Sagittula sp. P11: one gene and its partner. The protein of the gene in region 1 binds, or shares a complex with, the protein of each later gene. Links are inferred from orthologs where the notes say so. Each region holds a gene or a part of one and is shown in the gene's direction. Other genes may lie near its edges. The genes, in order: uvrA and mfd.

Evidence for each region.
Region 2: the proteins of uvrA (region 1) and mfd are in contact, whole or in part, in a crystal structure (PDB 4DFC), measured with the Escherichia coli proteins. The link is inferred for Sagittula sp. P11 from one-to-one orthologs.

Annotation. Positions count from the first base shown.
Region 1 is NZ_CP021913.1:106,444-114,760, reverse strand. The notes cover bases 2,353-5,767. They hold uvrA (excinuclease ABC subunit UvrA), read left to right. Parts: upstream 2,353-2,687; coding sequence 2,688-5,567; downstream 5,568-5,767. Other genes in these bases: CDO87_RS00560 (patatin-like phospholipase family protein), read left to right, coding at 5,660-5,767; CDO87_RS00570 (rhodanese-like domain-containing protein), read right to left, coding at 2,353-2,532. In the rest of the region: CDO87_RS00580 (alpha-amylase family glycosyl hydrolase), read left to right, coding at 1-1,008; CDO87_RS00575 (ABC transporter ATP-binding protein), read left to right, coding at 1,030-2,118; more of CDO87_RS00570, read right to left, coding at 2,173-2,352; more of CDO87_RS00560, read left to right, coding at 5,768-6,694; CDO87_RS00555 (DUF2892 domain-containing protein), read right to left, coding at 6,736-6,939; CDO87_RS00550 (excinuclease ABC subunit A), read right to left, coding at 7,078-7,434; mmsB (3-hydroxyisobutyrate dehydrogenase), read right to left, coding at 7,519-8,317. UniProt on the Escherichia coli protein: The UvrABC repair system catalyzes the recognition and processing of DNA lesions. UvrA is an ATPase and a DNA-binding protein. A damage recognition complex composed of 2 UvrA and 2 UvrB subunits scans DNA for abnormalities.
Region 2 is NZ_CP021913.1:4,224,380-4,233,310, forward strand. The notes cover bases 3,253-7,281. They hold mfd (transcription-repair coupling factor), read left to right. Parts: upstream 3,253-3,601; coding sequence 3,602-7,081; downstream 7,082-7,281. Other genes in these bases: CDO87_RS20375 (excalibur calcium-binding domain-containing protein), read left to right, coding at 7,213-7,281. In the rest of the region: CDO87_RS20350 (YSC84-related protein), read right to left, coding at 1-158; hemB (porphobilinogen synthase), read right to left, coding at 422-1,417; thpD (ectoine hydroxylase), read right to left, coding at 1,523-2,458; CDO87_RS20365 (component of SufBCD complex), read left to right, coding at 2,672-3,199; more of CDO87_RS20375, read left to right, coding at 7,282-7,467; CDO87_RS20380 (methyltetrahydrofolate cobalamin methyltransferase), read right to left, coding at 7,718-8,791; CDO87_RS20385 (HAD family phosphatase), read right to left, coding at 8,788-8,931. UniProt on the Escherichia coli protein: Couples transcription and DNA repair by recognizing RNA polymerase (RNAP) stalled at DNA lesions. Mediates ATP-dependent release of RNAP and its truncated transcript from the DNA, and recruitment of nucleotide excision repair machinery to the damaged site.

The DNA of each region.
Region 1 (8,317 bases):
TACGTGCACGACCAAGAGCTGCGTTCCAACCCGCCGCTCCCGCCCGAACGCCGCGACGACTCCATCGCTCCGAAGGTGAACCCCTACAATCACCAGGAGCACATCTATTCGAAGAACCGGCCCGAGAACATCGCCTTCCTCGAACGGTTCCGCGCTTTGCTGGACGAATACGAAGGCAAAACCGCCGTGGGCGAGGTCGGCGACGCGCAGCGTGGGCTGGAGATCATGGGAGAGTACACGCGCGGCACCAAGCGCGTGCACATGTGCTATTCTTTCGAGTTCCTGTCGAACACCTATCCTTCTGCCGAGCGGGTGGTGAAGGTGATGAACGACGTGGACGAGCGGGCGAATGGCGGCTGGCCCTGCTGGGCCTATTCCAACCACGACGTGGTGCGCCACGCCTCGCGCTGGAACCTGCCCCCGGCGGCGCTGCGGGCTTTGACGACCCTGCAGATGTGCCTGCGCGGGTCGGTCTGCATCTACCAGGGCGAGGAACTGGGCCTGCACGAGGCCGACGTGGCCTACGAGGACCTTCAGGACCCCTACGGCATCGCCATGTGGCCGGAGTTCAAGGGCCGCGACGGGTGCCGCACGCCGATGGTCTGGGACGCTCAGGCGGTGAACGGCGGGTTCTCTGACGCCCACCCCTGGCTGCCGGTCAGCTTCGAGCACATCCGCGCCGCCGTGTCGGCGCAGGAGGAAGACCCGGGCGCGCTCTTGCACCACTACCGCAAGGCCATCGCCTTCCGTCACAGCCACATGGCGCTGAAGAAGGGCGAACACTACGGGATGGACCACACCGGCACCGTCGTGCACTTTTTCCGCAAGCACGGCGACGAGGAGATCTTTGTGGCGATCAACCTGTCGGGCGAGCCGTCGAACATCGAGATGCCGGAAGGCAGCTGGTTCCAGATCGGGCAGGAACTGGGCAGCGCCGCACCGGGACCGGACGGCAAGCTGCATCTGGGTCCGTGGCAACCTGCGCTTGCGTTGCGCAACACGCACTGAAGCGATAGAAGGGGGAGGGGCATGGCTGGACTGAAACTCAGGGACGTCGAAAAGACGTATGGCGGCACGGTCAACGTGCTGAACGACATCAACCTCGACGTCGAGGCCGGCGAACTGATCGTGTTCGTCGGGCCGTCGGGCTGCGGAAAGTCGACGCTGCTCAGGATGATCGCGGGGCTGGAGAAGATCACCGGCGGGACGCTGGAGATCGACGGGCAGGTGGTCAACGACGTGCCGCCCGCGCAGCGTGGCATCGCCATGGTCTTCCAGTCCTACGCGCTCTACCCGCACATGACGGTGCGCGACAACATGGCCTTCGCGCTGAAACTGGCAAAGAAGACCCCGGCCGAGATCGAGGAGGCGGTGAACCGCGCCGCGAAAATGCTTCAGCTGGAACCCTACCTGGACCGTCTGCCCAAGGCCCTGTCCGGCGGTCAGCGGCAGCGCGTGGCCATCGGACGCTCCATCGTGCGGGACCCGAAGGTGTTCCTGTTCGACGAACCGCTGTCGAACCTGGACGCCGCGTTGCGGGTCGCCACTCGGATCGAGATTGCCCAGCTCAAAGAGTCGATGCCGGACCGAACGATGATCTACGTGACCCACGATCAGGTGGAGGCGATGACGCTTGCCACGCGCATCGTGGTGCTGGCCAACAAGGGCATCGCGCAGGTCGGCACGCCTCTCGATCTGTATGAACGGCCCAACAGCGAGTTCGTGGCGCAGTTCATCGGTTCCCCGTCAATGAACCTGCTGCCCGGCGAGGTGATCGCCACGGGCGAGCAGACCACCGTGCGCCTCGAGGGCGGCGGAATCGCGCTGTCGAACGTGCCGACGAAGGACAGCGACATGGGGCTGAAGGTGAAGGTCGGCATCCGGCCCGAGGACTTCACCCGGACTACGGGCGAGGCGATCTTCTCGGGCGAGGTGGCCATCACCGAGGCGCTCGGCGAGGTCACGCTGCTGTACTTCGTGGCGGAGAAGGATTCGGACGCAGTCATCGCGAAGCTGCCGGGCATCCATGTCGGAATGCGCGGGCAGACCGTGCCGCTGACAGCAGTGCCGGAGAAGGTGCACCTGTTCGCGGACGGCGTGTCGCTGCTTTACCGCTGAATTCAAGGGGCGCGGCGCGTCAGTGCCGCGCACCAGTTCGGGGACACGCCCCGGTTACTCGACTTCGCCACCGGCGCGGCGCCAGTGCCCCAGCCCGCCGATGTTGTGCACCTCGGCATGGCCCATCCGTTCCAGCATCTGTTTCGCCATGGCCGACCGCGCGCCCGACGCGCAGTAGACGGCGATGGGCTTGCCGTCCTTCAGTTCGGGCACACATTCCGGCGACCGCGGATCGGCGCGCATCATCAGCGTGGCGCTGGGAATATTGATCGCGCCCTTCGCCTTGCCGCCGGACGCCAGTTCCGACGGATCGCGAATATCGACCAGAACGATGTCACCTGCGGCGGTGCGTGCCACCGCATCCGCTGCGGTCATGCCCGCCGGGGTCATGGTGCGTTGATTGAATGCGAACATTTTCGGCGTCTCCTGTGCTCTTGCGGCAATATATACATTCCTATTTTAGAATGTAAAGGCGCAGCATTGATGTTCGGTTAATGTTCTCATTTTCCGATTGGCCCGGGCGCATGTTTCAACTATGTCTAAAACGTTCATCGACCCGGGGAGTCCCCATGCCAGAGCTGAAGCAGATCGAGGTGCGTGGCGCGCGCGAGCACAATCTGAAATCGATCGACGTGGATATTCCGCGGGATCAGCTGGTTGTCATCACCGGCCTGAGTGGATCGGGCAAGTCATCGCTCGCCTTCGACACGATTTATGCCGAAGGACAGCGGCGCTATGTCGAGTCGCTCTCGGCCTACGCGCGGCAGTTCCTCGACATGATGGAGAAGCCCGACGTCGACCACATCAGCGGTTTGTCGCCGGCGATTTCCATCGAACAGAAGACGACCTCGAAGAACCCGCGCTCGACCGTCGGCACGGTAACGGAGATCTACGACTACCTCCGCCTGCTGTTCGCGCGCGTCGGCACACCCTATTCGCCCGCCACCGGCAAGCCCATCGAGGCGCAGCAGGTTCAGGACATGGTCGACCGGGTCATGGACATGGAGGAGGGGACGCGCGCCTATCTTCTGGCGCCCATCGTGCGCGACCGGAAGGGGGAGTACCGCAAGGAGTTCCTCGAACTGCGCAAGCAGGGCTTCCAGCGGGTCAAGGTGGACGGCACGTTCTACGAACTGGACGAGCCGCCGACCCTCGACAAGAAGTTCCGCCATGACATCGACGTGGTTGTGGATCGCGTCGTCGTGCGCGACGGGATGCAGACCCGGCTTGCCGACAGCTTCCGCACGGCGCTGGACCTCGCCAACGGCATCGCCATCCTGGAAACCGCACCGAAGGAAGGCGAGCCGGAGCGCATGACGTTCTCGGAGAATTTTGCCTGCCCGGTCAGCGGGTTCACCATCCCGGAAATCGAGCCGCGGCTGTTTTCGTTCAACGCCCCATTCGGCGCCTGTCCGGAGTGTGACGGCCTGGGTGTGGAGCTGTTCTTCGACGAGCGGCTGGTGGTTCCGGACCAGACGCTGAAGATCAAGGACGGCGCGTTGGCGCCCTGGCGGAAGGGCAAGAGCCCGTATTTCATCCAGACCATCGACGCCATCGCCAAGCACTACGAGTTCGACAAGAACGCCCGCTGGAAGGACCTTCCGGCGCATGTGCAGCAGGTTTTCCTGTACGGCTCCGGCGAAGAGGAGATCCCGTTCCGTTACGATGAGGGCGGCCGCATCTACAACGTTACCCGCACCTTCGAGGGTGTCATTCCCAACATGGAACGGCGCTACCGCGAGACGGATTCGAGCTGGGTCCGCGAGGAGTTCGAACGGTATCAGAACAACCGTCCCTGCGGCGCCTGCAGCGGCTACCGCCTGCGGGAAGAAGCGCTGGCGGTGAAGATCGGTCCGTCCAGCGACAAGGAGCACCTGCTGCACGTCGGGCAGGTCGTTCAGATGTCGATCCGCCAGGCCTTCGACTGGTGCGAGACGGTGCCCGCCAACCTGACGCAGCAGAAGAACGAGATCGCCCGCGCCATCCTGAAGGAGATCCGCGAACGTCTCGGCTTCCTGAACAACGTGGGTCTCGAATACCTGACCCTCAGCCGCAACGCCGGGACCCTGTCGGGCGGCGAAAGCCAGCGCATACGTCTGGCCAGCCAGATCGGCAGCGGCCTGACCGGCGTGCTCTACGTGCTGGACGAGCCGTCCATCGGCCTGCACCAGCGCGACAACTCCCGTCTGCTCGACACGCTGAAGAACCTGCGCGACCAGGGCAACACGGTGCTGGTGGTGGAACACGACGAGGAGGCGATCCGCGAGGCAGACTACGTCTTTGACATCGGCCCCGGTGCCGGTGTGCACGGCGGGCAGGTGGTGTCCAAGGGCACGCCCGAAGAGGTGCAGAACGACCCCGCCAGCCTGACGGGCCAGTACCTCTCCGGCGCGCGCGAGATCGCTGTCCCGACTGAGCGCCGCAAGGGCAACAAGAAGAAGCTGAAGGTGGTCAAGGCGACCGGCAACAACCTCAAGGAGGTGACGGCCGAGTTCCCGCTGGGCAAGTTCGTCTGCGTGACCGGCGTGTCCGGCGGCGGCAAGTCGACGCTGACCATCGAGACGCTGTTCAAATCGGCCTCCATGGCGCTGAACGGCGCGCGCCAGACGCCCGCGCCCTGCGAGACGATCAAGGGGCTGGAGCACCTCGACAAGGTGATCGACATCGACCAGCGGCCCATCGGGCGCACCCCTCGGTCCAACCCCGCGACCTACACCGGCGCCTTCACCCCGATCCGCGACTGGTTTGCCGGTCTCCCGGAGGCGAAGGCGCGCGGTTACAAGCCCGGACGGTTCTCCTTCAACGTGAAGGGCGGCCGCTGCGAGGCGTGCCAAGGCGACGGTGTGATCAAGATCGAGATGCACTTCCTGCCCGACGTCTACGTCACCTGCGAGACCTGCAAGGGCAAGCGCTACAACCGCGAGACGCTGGAAATCCTGTTCAAGGGCAAGAGCATAGCCGACGTTCTTGATATGACGGTCGAAGACGCGCAGGTCTTCTTCAAGGCCGTGCCGTCGATCCGCGACAAGATGGATGCGCTGATGCGCGTGGGCCTCGGCTACATCAAGGTCGGCCAGCAGGCGACGACCCTTTCGGGCGGCGAGGCGCAGCGCGTGAAGCTGTCGAAGGAACTGGCCAAGCGGTCCACGGGCCGCACGCTGTATATCCTCGACGAACCCACGACCGGCCTGCATTTCGAGGACGTGCGCAAGCTCCTCGAAGTGCTCCACGAACTGGTCGATCAGGGCAACACGGTCGTGGTGATCGAGCACAACCTCGACGTCATCAAGACTGCCGACTGGCTGATCGACATCGGTCCCGAAGGCGGCGACGGCGGCGGAGAGATCGTGGCCGTGGGCACCCCCGAGGAGGTCGCGGAGGTGGAGCGCAGCCACACCGGGCGCTACCTGAAGCCGATGCTCGAAGCCCGTAAGGTGGCTGCCGAATAGCAGGTCTGCGCGCCGTGCCGACCCGGGTTTTTGCCCTAGGTGATATGGTGAACCCATGCGCCGCGTAGGGCGCGGATCTGACGGAGGCAACGATGACGGTTCTCGGACTGGCGTTGGGGGCGGGCGGTGCCCGCGGATGGTGTCACATCGGGGTGCTGCGCGCGCTTGAGGACATGGGCGTGGAGCCGCAGGTGGTGGCGGGATGCTCCATGGGGGCGGTGGTCGGCGCGGCCTGGGCTGGCGGCAAGCTAGACGCGCTCGAAGACTGGGCGCGCGGTTTGACGCAAGGCAAGTTCCTGAAGTTCCTCGACTTCCGGCTGGACCGGGGCGGCGTGATCGAGGGCAAGGCCGTCACCCGCCTGATGGAGGAGCTGGAGCTTCCGGAGAACATCGAAGACCTGCCGCGCCCCTTCCTCGCCGTTGCCACGGACATGAGCACCGGGCGCGAGATCTGGCTGCGGAAGGGCAATCTGGCACAAGCGGTCAGGGCCTCTGCGTCGATCCCGGGTGTCTTTTCTCCGACCGAAGTGGATGGCCGCTGGTTGCTGGACGGCGGGCTGATCAATCCGGTTCCGGCCTCTGCCGTCCGTGCGCTTGGCGCGACCTGCACCATCGCGGTCCACCCCGACGCGCGCCACGGCAAGATGTGGGAACCGAAGCCGGTGACCGGTTTGTGGGACAAGCTGGGTGCGCAACTGCCGGAAACCATCGGCGGGTTGCTGCCCCAGACCCGGAAAGAGCCCGTGCCCGGCTACGCCGAGGTGGTGACCATCTCTATCGAGATCATGATGGAGTTCATGCGCAAGGCGCGCGAGGCTTCCGATCCGCCGGACGTGCTGCTGCAGGCCGATTTGCTGAACGCCATGGGATTGCTGGAACTCTACCGCGCAGATGTTGCCATAGACGAAGGCCGGCGCATCGCCGAGGAGGCGCGCGACCGGATCATGGAGGTGGCCGGTGTGACCCCGGAAGCCACGCCGGCGTTCACCAAGCCGGAGTCCGCGAAGGACGGCAGCGAGACCTCCAGCCTTCCGCCCAGCATCGCGCCGGAGGAAGAGCCGGGCGGCGGCAGCGGCAACGACACGCCGGAGCCGGTCTACGAGAGGGTCAGGACGTCGCTGTCCTGAGGCGGCAGGGCGCGCGCGGCGCCCCAATGCCGCTTTGATCCTTACTTGGTCTTGCAGGTGTTGATGCCCAGAAGGCTGTAGGGCGGGCAGGACCCCATGGCCGAGGTGGCCAGCATCAGGACGCCGACGATCCCGGCGATCCAAGCCCAAACCCCGGCAAGCGTGGCGAAGGCGAGGATGAGCAGGACGACGCCCAGAACGGCGCGGACGATACGGTCGGTTTGACCCATGTTTTTCGCGAACATCGAAGACTTCCCCCAAAAGATTGATCTGCAATAAGCCTTAGATTGCGGGGCTCCGCGGGGAAATGATGTGGATCAACTTCGAGAATCTGCAAATGAAATGAGAGAGGGGGCCGCCTTTGAAGGCGGCCCCGCGGGATATCAGTTCGAAAGTTCGGCAATCGCACCGATGATCGACAGGACGGCGCGGGTGTCCGGATCGACGCGCACAACCTGATTGCCTAGGTGGTAATACGTTCGGTTCGGATCGAGCCCGTACTGCGAGGGGTTCTCCAGCAGGATGTAACGGTCGGGGATCGGCTCACCGCGGCGGACTTCGTAATACACCTTGTCGTTGTCAGCCTTCCCGCCCTGCGGCATCTTCTTGGCAAGGCCCGGCGGGACGCAGGCCGGGTCCTTCTTGGCAAGACCCGGGGGGCAGGCCTTTTCGGCGCTTGCCGCAAGCGGGGCGGTCAGGGTGATGAGGCCAAGGGCCGTTGCGGTGAGGATTCGTTTCATTCCTGCTCTCCTGTACTGTGGGAACAGGGACGTAACGCAGCTTCCTCGACGTTTCGTTGCATGGCTTTTTCGGATCGGCAAAAATCAGCCGCGGTGCCGTTTCTCGAAGCGTGGCAGCATTGCAGAGAAGTCGCGTCCCTTGCCGTCCTCGTCCTCGACAAACGTGCGGTAAAGTTCCGTCGCGGCCTGTCCCATCGGCGTGTCGGCATCCGCGGCCTCAGCCGCCTGCTGGCTGAGGCGCAGGTCCTTCAGCATCAGGTCGGCGGCGAAACCGGGCTTGTAGCCGTTGTCGGCGGGTGAGGTCGGGCCGACGCCCGGTGCGGGGCAATAGGCGTTCATGGACCACGAGTAGCCGGAAGAGGTGGAGACCACGTCGAACATAGCCTCCCGCGAGAGGCCGAGCTTGTCGGCCAGCGAGAAGGCCTCGCAGGTGGCGATCATGGTGACGCCGAGGATCATGTTGTTGCAGATCTTGGCGGCCTGACCGTTGCCGGAGGCACCGCAATGCACCGCCTTCTGACCCATGATGTCGAACAGCGGTTTCGTAATGGTAAACGCCTCGTCCGGTCCGCCGACCATGAAGGTCAGCGTGCCGCCCGACGCGCCACCGATCCCGCCCGACACCGGCGCGTCCAGCGCCATCAACCCTGCCTCCGTCGCCTGTTCGGCCACCGCGCGGGCGGAGTCCACGTCGACGGTGGAACAATCGAGCAGCACCGCGCCCTTCTCCATGTGGGGGATGATCTCGGCCGCGACGCCGCGCAGGATGTCGCCGTTGGGTAGCATGGTTATGACCACCTGGGCGCCCTTGACCGCCTCGGGGGCGGAGGCGGCGCTGGTCACGCCCTCGGCGGTGGTGCCCGCCACGTCGAAGCCGGTGACG
Region 2 (8,931 bases), 4.1 Mb from region 1 along the record:
TGCCGGGTCGCGGGGTAGTCGCCGTAAAGCTGTGCAAGCGTGGAGTCGACCCTCGCGTCGATGGTTGCCCCGCCGTTGCCGCCGACGCCGTTGGCGCAGGCGCCCAAAAGGCCCACGGCCCCAAGGCCGAGAAATACGTCGCGTCGCGTATGTGTCATGGTGTGCTCTTTTCTGCCGATGCCTCGTTCGTCCGGCTGTGCCGCCGGTTGCGCCTTTTATACGCGCGCGCGGGCGGCTTGTCACCTCAACTTGTGGTCGATGCGCGAAGACCCGCTATTGATGGGGGCAGGCGATGGGGAAACGGGCAGGGGCCGCCTTGCCCGGCGCAGGCCGGCGGACGCGGCGTCAGGCGCCGCCCCTCTGCAAGGCGTTGAAATCGTTGACGGGGCAGCGGCCGGGCGCCAATAGCGCCCAGCGCGCCTCAGCCGTTCAGAAGACGCGCGGCGGCGGGGGCAAAGTAGGTCAGCACCCCGTCGCAGCCTGCGCGCTTGAAGGCGGTCAGGCTCTCCATCATCACCTTCTGGCCGTCGACCCAGCCGCGTTCGCCCGCGCCCGCCAGCATCGCGTATTCGCCCGACACCTGGTAGGCGAAGGTCGGCGCGCCGAAGGTGTCCTTGGCGCGGCGGCAGATGTCCAGATACGGCATCCCCGGCTTTACCATGATCATGTCCGCGCCTTCGCCCAGGTCGCGGGCGATCAGCCGCATGGCTTCGTCGGAATTGCCCGGGTCCTGCTGGTAGGTCTTCTTGTCGCCCTTGAGCGCGCCGGACGCGCCCACCGCATCGCGGAACGGCCCGTAGAAGGCAGAGGCATACTTGGCCGCGTAGCTCAGCAGCAGCACGTCCTGATGGCCCGCGCCTTCAAGTGCGGTGCGGATCGCGCCGATGCGCCCGTCCATCATGTCCGAGGGCCCGATGATGTCGGCGCCCGCCTCGGCTTGGGACAGCGCCTGCTTCACCAGCGCCTCGACGGTGCGGTCGTTGACGATCACCCCGTCCTCCACAAAGCCGTCGTGGCCGTCGATGCTGTAGGGGTCGAGCGCCACGTCGGTCATCACCGCGATGTCCGGCACCGCCGCCTTGATCGCGCGGGTGGCGCGGTTCGACAGGTTCTCGGGGTTCCAGGCCTCGGCGCAGTCCTTGGTCTTGAGCGCCGGGTCGGTATAGGGAAACAGGCAGATCGCCGGGATGCCCAGCGCATGGGCCTCGCGCGCGGCTTCCACCACCTTGTCGACCGACAGCCGGTTCACCCCGGGCATGGAATGGATCGGCTCCGACACGCCCTCGCCGTCGCGCACGAAGACCGGCCAGATGAAGTCCGCCGGGCTCAGCACCGTCTCGGCCACAAGCGCGCGAAGCGCGGGCGTGCGGCGCAGACGGCGAAGTCGCAGGGCGGGGAAGGGGGCGTGGCTGTGCATCTGGCATCTCCTTTGGCTTCGCGCGCAAAAGGGATGCACCCGCGGTCCCCGCTTGTCCAGTGGCCCGCCCGCGACGAATTGGGGCGGGCCGCAGGGGCGGTTCCGTCAGGCCAGGGCGCCCTCGCGCACCTCAAGCGCCTCGGGCGTGCCGCGGCGGGCCAGGTAGTCCGGGCGCGGCGCGGGAGCGGCAAACGGCGCCACGGGCGCGTTCGACACGGCGTTGTAGACGAAGAACGCGTTGGAGCGCGGGCTGGGCGTGATGTTCCCGTTCGAGCCGTGCAGCGTGTTGCAGTCGAACAGGATCAGCGTGCCCGCCGGACCCTCCGCATCGTCGATCCCGCAAAGGCGCGCCATGTCGGCAAGGCTCTCCTGCGAGGGCGTGCCCACCTCCTGGCGTGCGAGCGAGGACTTGTGGTTGTCCTCGGGTGTCTCGCCCCGGCAGGACACGTAGGTCTTGTGCGACCCCGGCATCAGCATCAGTGCGCCGTTGTGCGCCACGTTGTCGGTCAGCAAGAGCGAGGCCGACAGCGCGCGCATCCGGGGCATCCCGTCCTCCGCGTGCCATGTCTCGAAGTCCGAGTGCCAGTAGAACTCCTTGCCGGTGAAGCCCGGCTTGTAGTTCAGGCGCGACTGGTGGATCGCCACCTCGTCGCCCAGGATGAAGCGGGCGATCCCCGCCAGCCGGGCGTCGCGGGAAAGCCTGTCCATCAGCGCGTCTTCCGCCTCCAGTTGAAAGACGGTGCGCACCGCGTCGCCGCCCGGTTCGGTGACGACGTGATCGGCATCGCTGCCCGCCAGCCGGGACCGGATCTCTCCGGCGCGGGCGACCAGCGCCTTCACCTCGGCCGGGGTGAACAGGTCCTTCAGCACGAGATAGCCGTTCCTCTCGAAGAATGCGGCCTCCTCGCGGGTGATCGGCGCATCCGCCTCCCAGTCCTGCCAGAGCACCGGGTCCTCACGCTCCATCCAGCGCTCCCGCTCGGGGGCACGGGTGGGGTAGGCATCGGCGCATGCGGGATCGGGCGCGTATTCCAGCGGCATTGGTTCCTCCTGTGATTGGTTTTCGGCGACGGACGATCAAGCATCCGTCTGCTTCCTCAGCGCACGGGACCCGCCCCGGGTTCCATCCTGTGTGCACCCGCCGCCGGGGAAGGAAGCCACGTCAACGCCGCCCGCGGGTCCCGACTGTTTGTCGCTGGGCATTTGCGCGGACGCGCGGTAGTAAGTCCGAAAAGCAGCAGGGAAAAGGCAGGCATGGACTGGTACGGCACGGTGTTCGAAGTGATCGACATGCGGTCCTTCTCCAACCTCTGGTTCTGGATCGTCCTCGCCGTCCTGTGGTCCTCGACCAGCCACTGGGTGCTGGGCGTGCCCTTCGACATGGTCGCCCGCGCGCGCCGCAGCGGCGGGCAGGCAGAACAGGACCTCGAGGACCTGGTGCGCATCAACACCAACCGCTTTCTCTACATCGTCGACGAATCCGGTCTCTTCCTCTCGGCCCTGACGTCGGCCTTCCTGTCGGGCGCCGCGATCCTCGGATTCTGGTACGGGGTGGAACTGGCGCAGGCGCTCTTCCTGCTGGGCTTCCCGATGACGCTGGTGGGGCTGCTGAGCGTCTATTCCGCGCGCCGCATCCGCGCGGGCGAGCAATCCGGAGAGCCGCTCTGGCGCCGCCTGCGGGTGCACCGGGTCATCACCCAGATGATCGGGCTTGTGTCGATCTTCGTCACCGCGCTCTGGGGGATGTTCCAGAACCTCTCCATCGGCGTGCTCGGCGGCTGAGCGCCGGGCAGGGCGGCGCATAGCCCCGCCCTACGTCGGGCCGGTCCTTTGTGGGCAAGGGCGTGCGATGTCCTTCGCGGGGAGGGTTTCGGGACTCACCAGAAGAAAACCCTGCTTTCTGCCGATGCCGTCCCTCGCCGTCTTGCTGCCTGACAGGGTCGTCGCCCCGCGCCAAGCAAAATAGCCGTATCCCCCTTGCGGGGGCCCCTCGGCGATTTGGCTTGTCCCGGCGCGCCGCCCCCGTCGGGGCATCGACAGGCGAGGGACGGCTCCGGAAGAAAGCTGGCGGCGGTCGGGCCGGTGCGGGGGCGCGTGTGCCGGGCCCTTGCGCTGGATCGGTGACGGCGGGGGACGGAGAGGTCTTGCTTGACGGCGCCGCACGGTCGGGCCATCTGGGGCGGCATGGCTGGACAGGTGATCATCGGCGGCGCCCCGGAGGGCTTTGACGCGCGGCTCGTGCTGGGCGAGGTGGCGAAGGCGGGCGGGCCGGTGGTGCACATCGCCCGCGACGACAAGCGGCTGGCGGCGATGCGCGATGCGCTGGCCTTCTTTGCCCCGGACATGCCTGTGGTGGTCTTCCCCGCCTGGGACTGCGTGCCCTACGACCGGGTGTCGCCCAATGCCGACATCTCGGCGGCACGCATGGCGACGCTGGCGGGGCTGGCGCACGGCATGCCGGACCGCTTTGTCCTGCTGACGACGCTGGGCGCGGCCATGCAGCGTCTGCCCGCCCGCGAGGTGCTGCGCGAGGCGGCCTTCACCGCCCGCGTGGGCGACCGTGTCGACGAGGAGGCCCTGCGCGCCTTCCTCGTGCGCATGGGGTTCAGCCAGGCACCCACGGTGACGGAGCCCGGCGATTACGCCATCCGCGGCGGCATCATCGACATCTACCCGCCGGGCGAGGGCGGGCCCGTGCGGCTCGACTTCTTCGGCGACACGCTGGAGGGCGCGCGCCGCTTCGACGCGGCCTCCCAGCGGACGACGGAAAAGCTCGACGTGGTGGAACTGGCGCCGGTGTCCGAGGTGATCCTCGACGAGGCGGCGATCCTGCGCTTCCGCCAGAACTACCGGATCGAATTCGGCGCGGCAGGCACCGACGACCCGCTTTACGAGGCGGTGAGCGCCGGCCGCAAGCACGCCGGGATCGAGCACTGGCTGCCGTTCTTCCACGACCGGCTGGAAACGCTCTTCGACTACCTGCCGGGCGCGCCGGTGCTGATGGACGACCAGCTGACGCCCGCGCGGCTGTCGCGCTGGGACAGCATCGCCGACCAGTACGAGACCCGCAAGCACGCGCTCTCGCAGAAGAAGACGCTGGGCAGCACGGTCTACAAGCCCGTCCCGCCGGACCTGCTCTACCTCGATGATGGCGCGTGGGAACAGGCGATCGGCGACCGCCGCCGCGTGCAGTTCCATCCGCTGCCGCAGGCCACCGGGCCGGGCGTGGTGGACGCGGGCGGGCGCATCGGGCGCAACTTCTCCCCCGAGCGCCAGCAGGAAAACATCAGCCTGTTCGCCGCCCTTGCCGACCACGTGAAGAAGAAGCTAGATCTGGGCCCTGTCGTCATCGCCTCGTGGTCCGAAGGGGCACGCGAACGCCTCACCGGCCTGATCGAGGACGAGGGCCTGGCCGAGGTCATCCCGATCTCCAACGCCACCCGCGTCGGCAAGCGCGGTCTGCACCTGGCGGTCTGGGCGCTCGACACCGGGTTCGAGGCCCCGTGGGAGGCCGCGGGCGACAAGGGGCGGATCACCGTCGTCTCGGAACAGGACGTGCTGGGCGACCGGCTGATCCGCAAGCCCGCGAAGCGCCGCAAGGCCGAGAACTTCCTGACCGAGCACCAGTCCCTGTCGCCGGGCGATCTGGTGGTGCACGTCGACCACGGCATCGGCCGCTACATGGGGATGGAGGTCATCACCGCCGCGGGCAGCCCGCACGAATGCCTGCTGCTGCAATACGCCGAGGACGCAAAGCTCTACCTGCCCGTCGAGAACATCGAGCTGCTGTCCAAGTACGGCCACGACGAGGGTCTGCTCGACCGGCTGGGCGGCGGCGCGTGGCAGGCGAAGAAGGCCAAGCTCAAGGAACGCATCCGCGAGATGGCCGACCGGCTGATCCGGATCGCCGCCGAACGCGCCCTGCGCAAGGCGCCCATGCTCGACCCGCCGCCGGGCGCCTACGAAAGTTTTGCCGCGCGTTTCCCGTACTCCGAAACCGACGACCAGCTTGCCGCCATTGACGACGTGATGGCCGACCTCCAGTCCGGCCAGCCGATGGACCGGCTGATCTGCGGCGACGTGGGCTTCGGCAAGACCGAGGTCGCGATGCGCGCCGCCTTTGTCGCCGCCATGTCCGGCGTGCAGGTGGCGGTGATCGCGCCCACGACGCTGCTCGCCCGCCAGCACTACAAGTCCTTTGCCGAACGCTTCCGCGGCTTCCCGCTCGAGGTCGCGGCCCTGTCGCGCTTCGTCCCGGCCAAGCAGGCCGCCAAGACTCGCGAGGGCATCGCCAAGGGCACCGTGGACATCGCCATCGGCACCCATGCGCTTCTGGCCAAGAACATCCGCTTCCAGAACCTCGGCCTCTTGATCATCGACGAGGAGCAGCGCTTCGGCGTGCAGCACAAGGAACGGCTGAAACAGCTCCGCTCCGACATCCACGTGCTGACGCTCACCGCCACGCCGATCCCGCGGACGCTGCAGCTCTCGCTGACCGGGGTACGCGACCTGTCGATCATCGGCACGCCGCCGGTCGACCGCCTGTCGATCCGCACCTATGTCTCGGAATTCGATCCCGTCACCGTGCGCGAGGCGCTCCTGCGCGAACACTACCGCGGCGGGCAGTCCTTCGTCGTCGTGCCGAAGATCACCGACCTGCCGGAGATCGAGGAATTCCTGAAGGAACAGGTCCCCGAATGCTCCTACGTGGTGGCGCACGGCCAGATGGCGGCGGGCGACCTCGACGAGCGGATGAACGCCTTCTACGACGGCAAGTACGACGTGCTGGTGGCCACCACCATCGTGGAATCCGGCCTCGACATCCCGACCGCCAACACCATGATCGTGCACCGCGCCGACATGTTCGGCCTCAGCCAGCTCTACCAGATCCGGGGCAGGGTGGGCCGGTCCAAGACCCGCGCCTACTGCTACCTGACGACGAAGCCGCGCGCAAAGCTGACCGCCACCGCCGAGAAACGCCTGCGCGTGCTGGGGGCCATCGACATGCTGGGCGCGGGCTTCAGCCTCGCCTCGCAGGACCTCGACATCCGCGGCGCGGGCAACCTCCTGGGCGAGGAACAGTCCGGCCAGATGCGCGACGTGGGCTACGAGTTGTACCAGTCCATGCTGGAGGAGGCGATCTCCAAGATCCGCTCCGGCGAGATGGAGGGCCTGACCGAGGAAGACGGCCAGTGGGCGCCGCAGATCAACCTCGGCGTGCCGGTGCTGATCCCCGAAGACTACGTGCCCGACCTCGACGTGCGGCTGGGCCTGTACCGCCGCCTGTCGTCCCTGACCACCAAGGTGGAGCTGGAAGGCTTTGCCGCCGAGCTGATCGACCGCTTCGGCAAGCTCCCGCGCGAGGTGAACACCCTTCTTCTGGTGGTGCGCATCAAGGCGATGTGCAAGCGCGCGGGCATCGCCAAGCTCGACGGCGGGCCGAAGGGCGCGACGATCCAGTTCCACAACGACAAGTTCGCCTCGCCCGAGGGGCTGGTGGCATTCATCAACGACCAGAAGGGGCTGGCGAAGATCAAGGACAACAAGATCGTCGTCCGCCGCGACTGGAAGAAGGACCGCGACAAGATCCAGGGCGCCTTCGCCATTGCCCGCGATCTGGCCGAACACGCGGGCGTCCTGAAGAAGCGCGCCGAGAAGGCCTGACTCCGGTCATGCGCCTGTCGGTCTGCGACCGCGTGCCGCCGGGCAAACCGCGTGGTGCGGCGGCGTTTCCTGTTTGGCGGGCGGGACCGCTCCGTTAACGTGTATGAACGAAACGTTAACGGGTGTTCACCATGCGAGTTCTCACGGTTCTTCTTCTCATCGCCACCACGTCCTCCGCCACGGCGGAACCGCTCACGGCCGCCGACCTGCGGTCGCGGCTGGCGCCTTACCAGACCGCGCAGGCCTACGACTGCCGGGACGTGAGCTGCAAGCAACTGCGTTCCTGTGAGGAGGCCTGCTTCAAGCTGATCCAGTGCGGACAGTCGAAGCGGGACGGCGATCACGACGGCATCCCCTGCGAAAACCTCTGCCGCTCCCGCTGCTGAGGTTTTTCCTGCCTTTCGGCCCGGCGTTCACGCGGTCGTGATGACCGCTGGTGCGGAAATCCTGCGTCGCACCGGAAAACGGTCTGGCTGACCCCGAATGGGGCGCCCCGGGGCCGGGGCGATGGTTAACAACCGGCCGGTTCAGGGGGCCGAACCGGCCGGGACTCACCTTTCCAAAACGTAAACGGCGCGCGGTTAACAGGCCGCGCGCCGCATGTCTTGACTTGGTTTGGGGCCGGTGCGCGGGCGCTCAGGCCCGGCGGCGACGCCCGCCACGGCGCCCGCCGGCACCGCCACCGGCTTCCCCGGCAGGTTTGTTAAAGGAAATCCAGGCCGCGCCACCGTCGTCGTGGTTGGTCAGCAGGTTGGCGGCGCGGATGGCCTCCATCTCCTTGCCGGGACGCGGCTTGGTCGACCCCATGCCGAACAGGGTGACGAAGGTTTCGTCGTCCATGTCCTCGGGCAGGATGATGCCCGCGGCTTCAACCTGTTGTTTCTTCTCGGCAATCTTGGCCGCGTTGATCGGCAGCGCCACCGGGTTCATGATCGCGGAGGTCATGCCCGCGCCCATCGCCATCGGCAGGAAGGCATTGTTGATGCCGTGCCGGTTGGGCAGGCCGAAGCTGATGTTGGACGCGCCGCAGGTGGTGTTCACGCCCAGCTCCTCGCGCAGGCGCCTAACCAAGGTAAACACCTGATGACCAGCCGTGGCCATCGCGCCGATAGGCATGACAAGCGGGTCGACCACAATATCGTGTGCCGGGATGCCGAAATCGGCCGCGCGCTGGACGATTTTCTTGGCGACGGCAAAGCGGACCTCCGGGTCCTCGCTGATGCCCGTGTCGTCGTTCGAGATCGCCACGACCGGCACGTTGTATTTCTTCACCAGCGGCAGAACCAGCTCCAGCCGCTCTTCCTCGCCGGTGACGGAGTTCAGCAGCGGACGCCCCTCTGCCGCTGCAAGACCGTTCTCCAGCGCGCCGGGAACGGAGGAGTCGATGCACAAGGGAGCGTCCACAACCTTTTGAACACACTCGACAAGTTGGCGCATCAGCTCCGGTTCGACAAAGTTGTTGTCGGCATAGCGCGGGTCCTCGGCCATCTTGTTGGAGAACACCGCGCCGGAGTTGATGTCGAGCACCGTGGCCCCCGCCGCGACCTGCGCGATGGCGTCCGCCTCCACGCGGGAAAAGTCGCCGCGCTCCAGTTCCTCGTTGAGGATCTTGCGCCCGGTCGGGTTGATACGCTCCCCGATCACGCAGAACGGCTGGTCAAATCCGATGATCGCGGTTTTGGTCTTCGACTCGACGACGGTACGGGTCATGTGGTGGTCTCTCCCTTCAATCGCGCGCACAGAGCGTCGAGCGATATGTCCTTGAAATCCTGTAGTGTTTCGCGTGCGCCGCTGGCCCGCAAAGTGGCATCGTCGAGGCTGGAGCGGATACCGATGGCATAGGCCCCGGA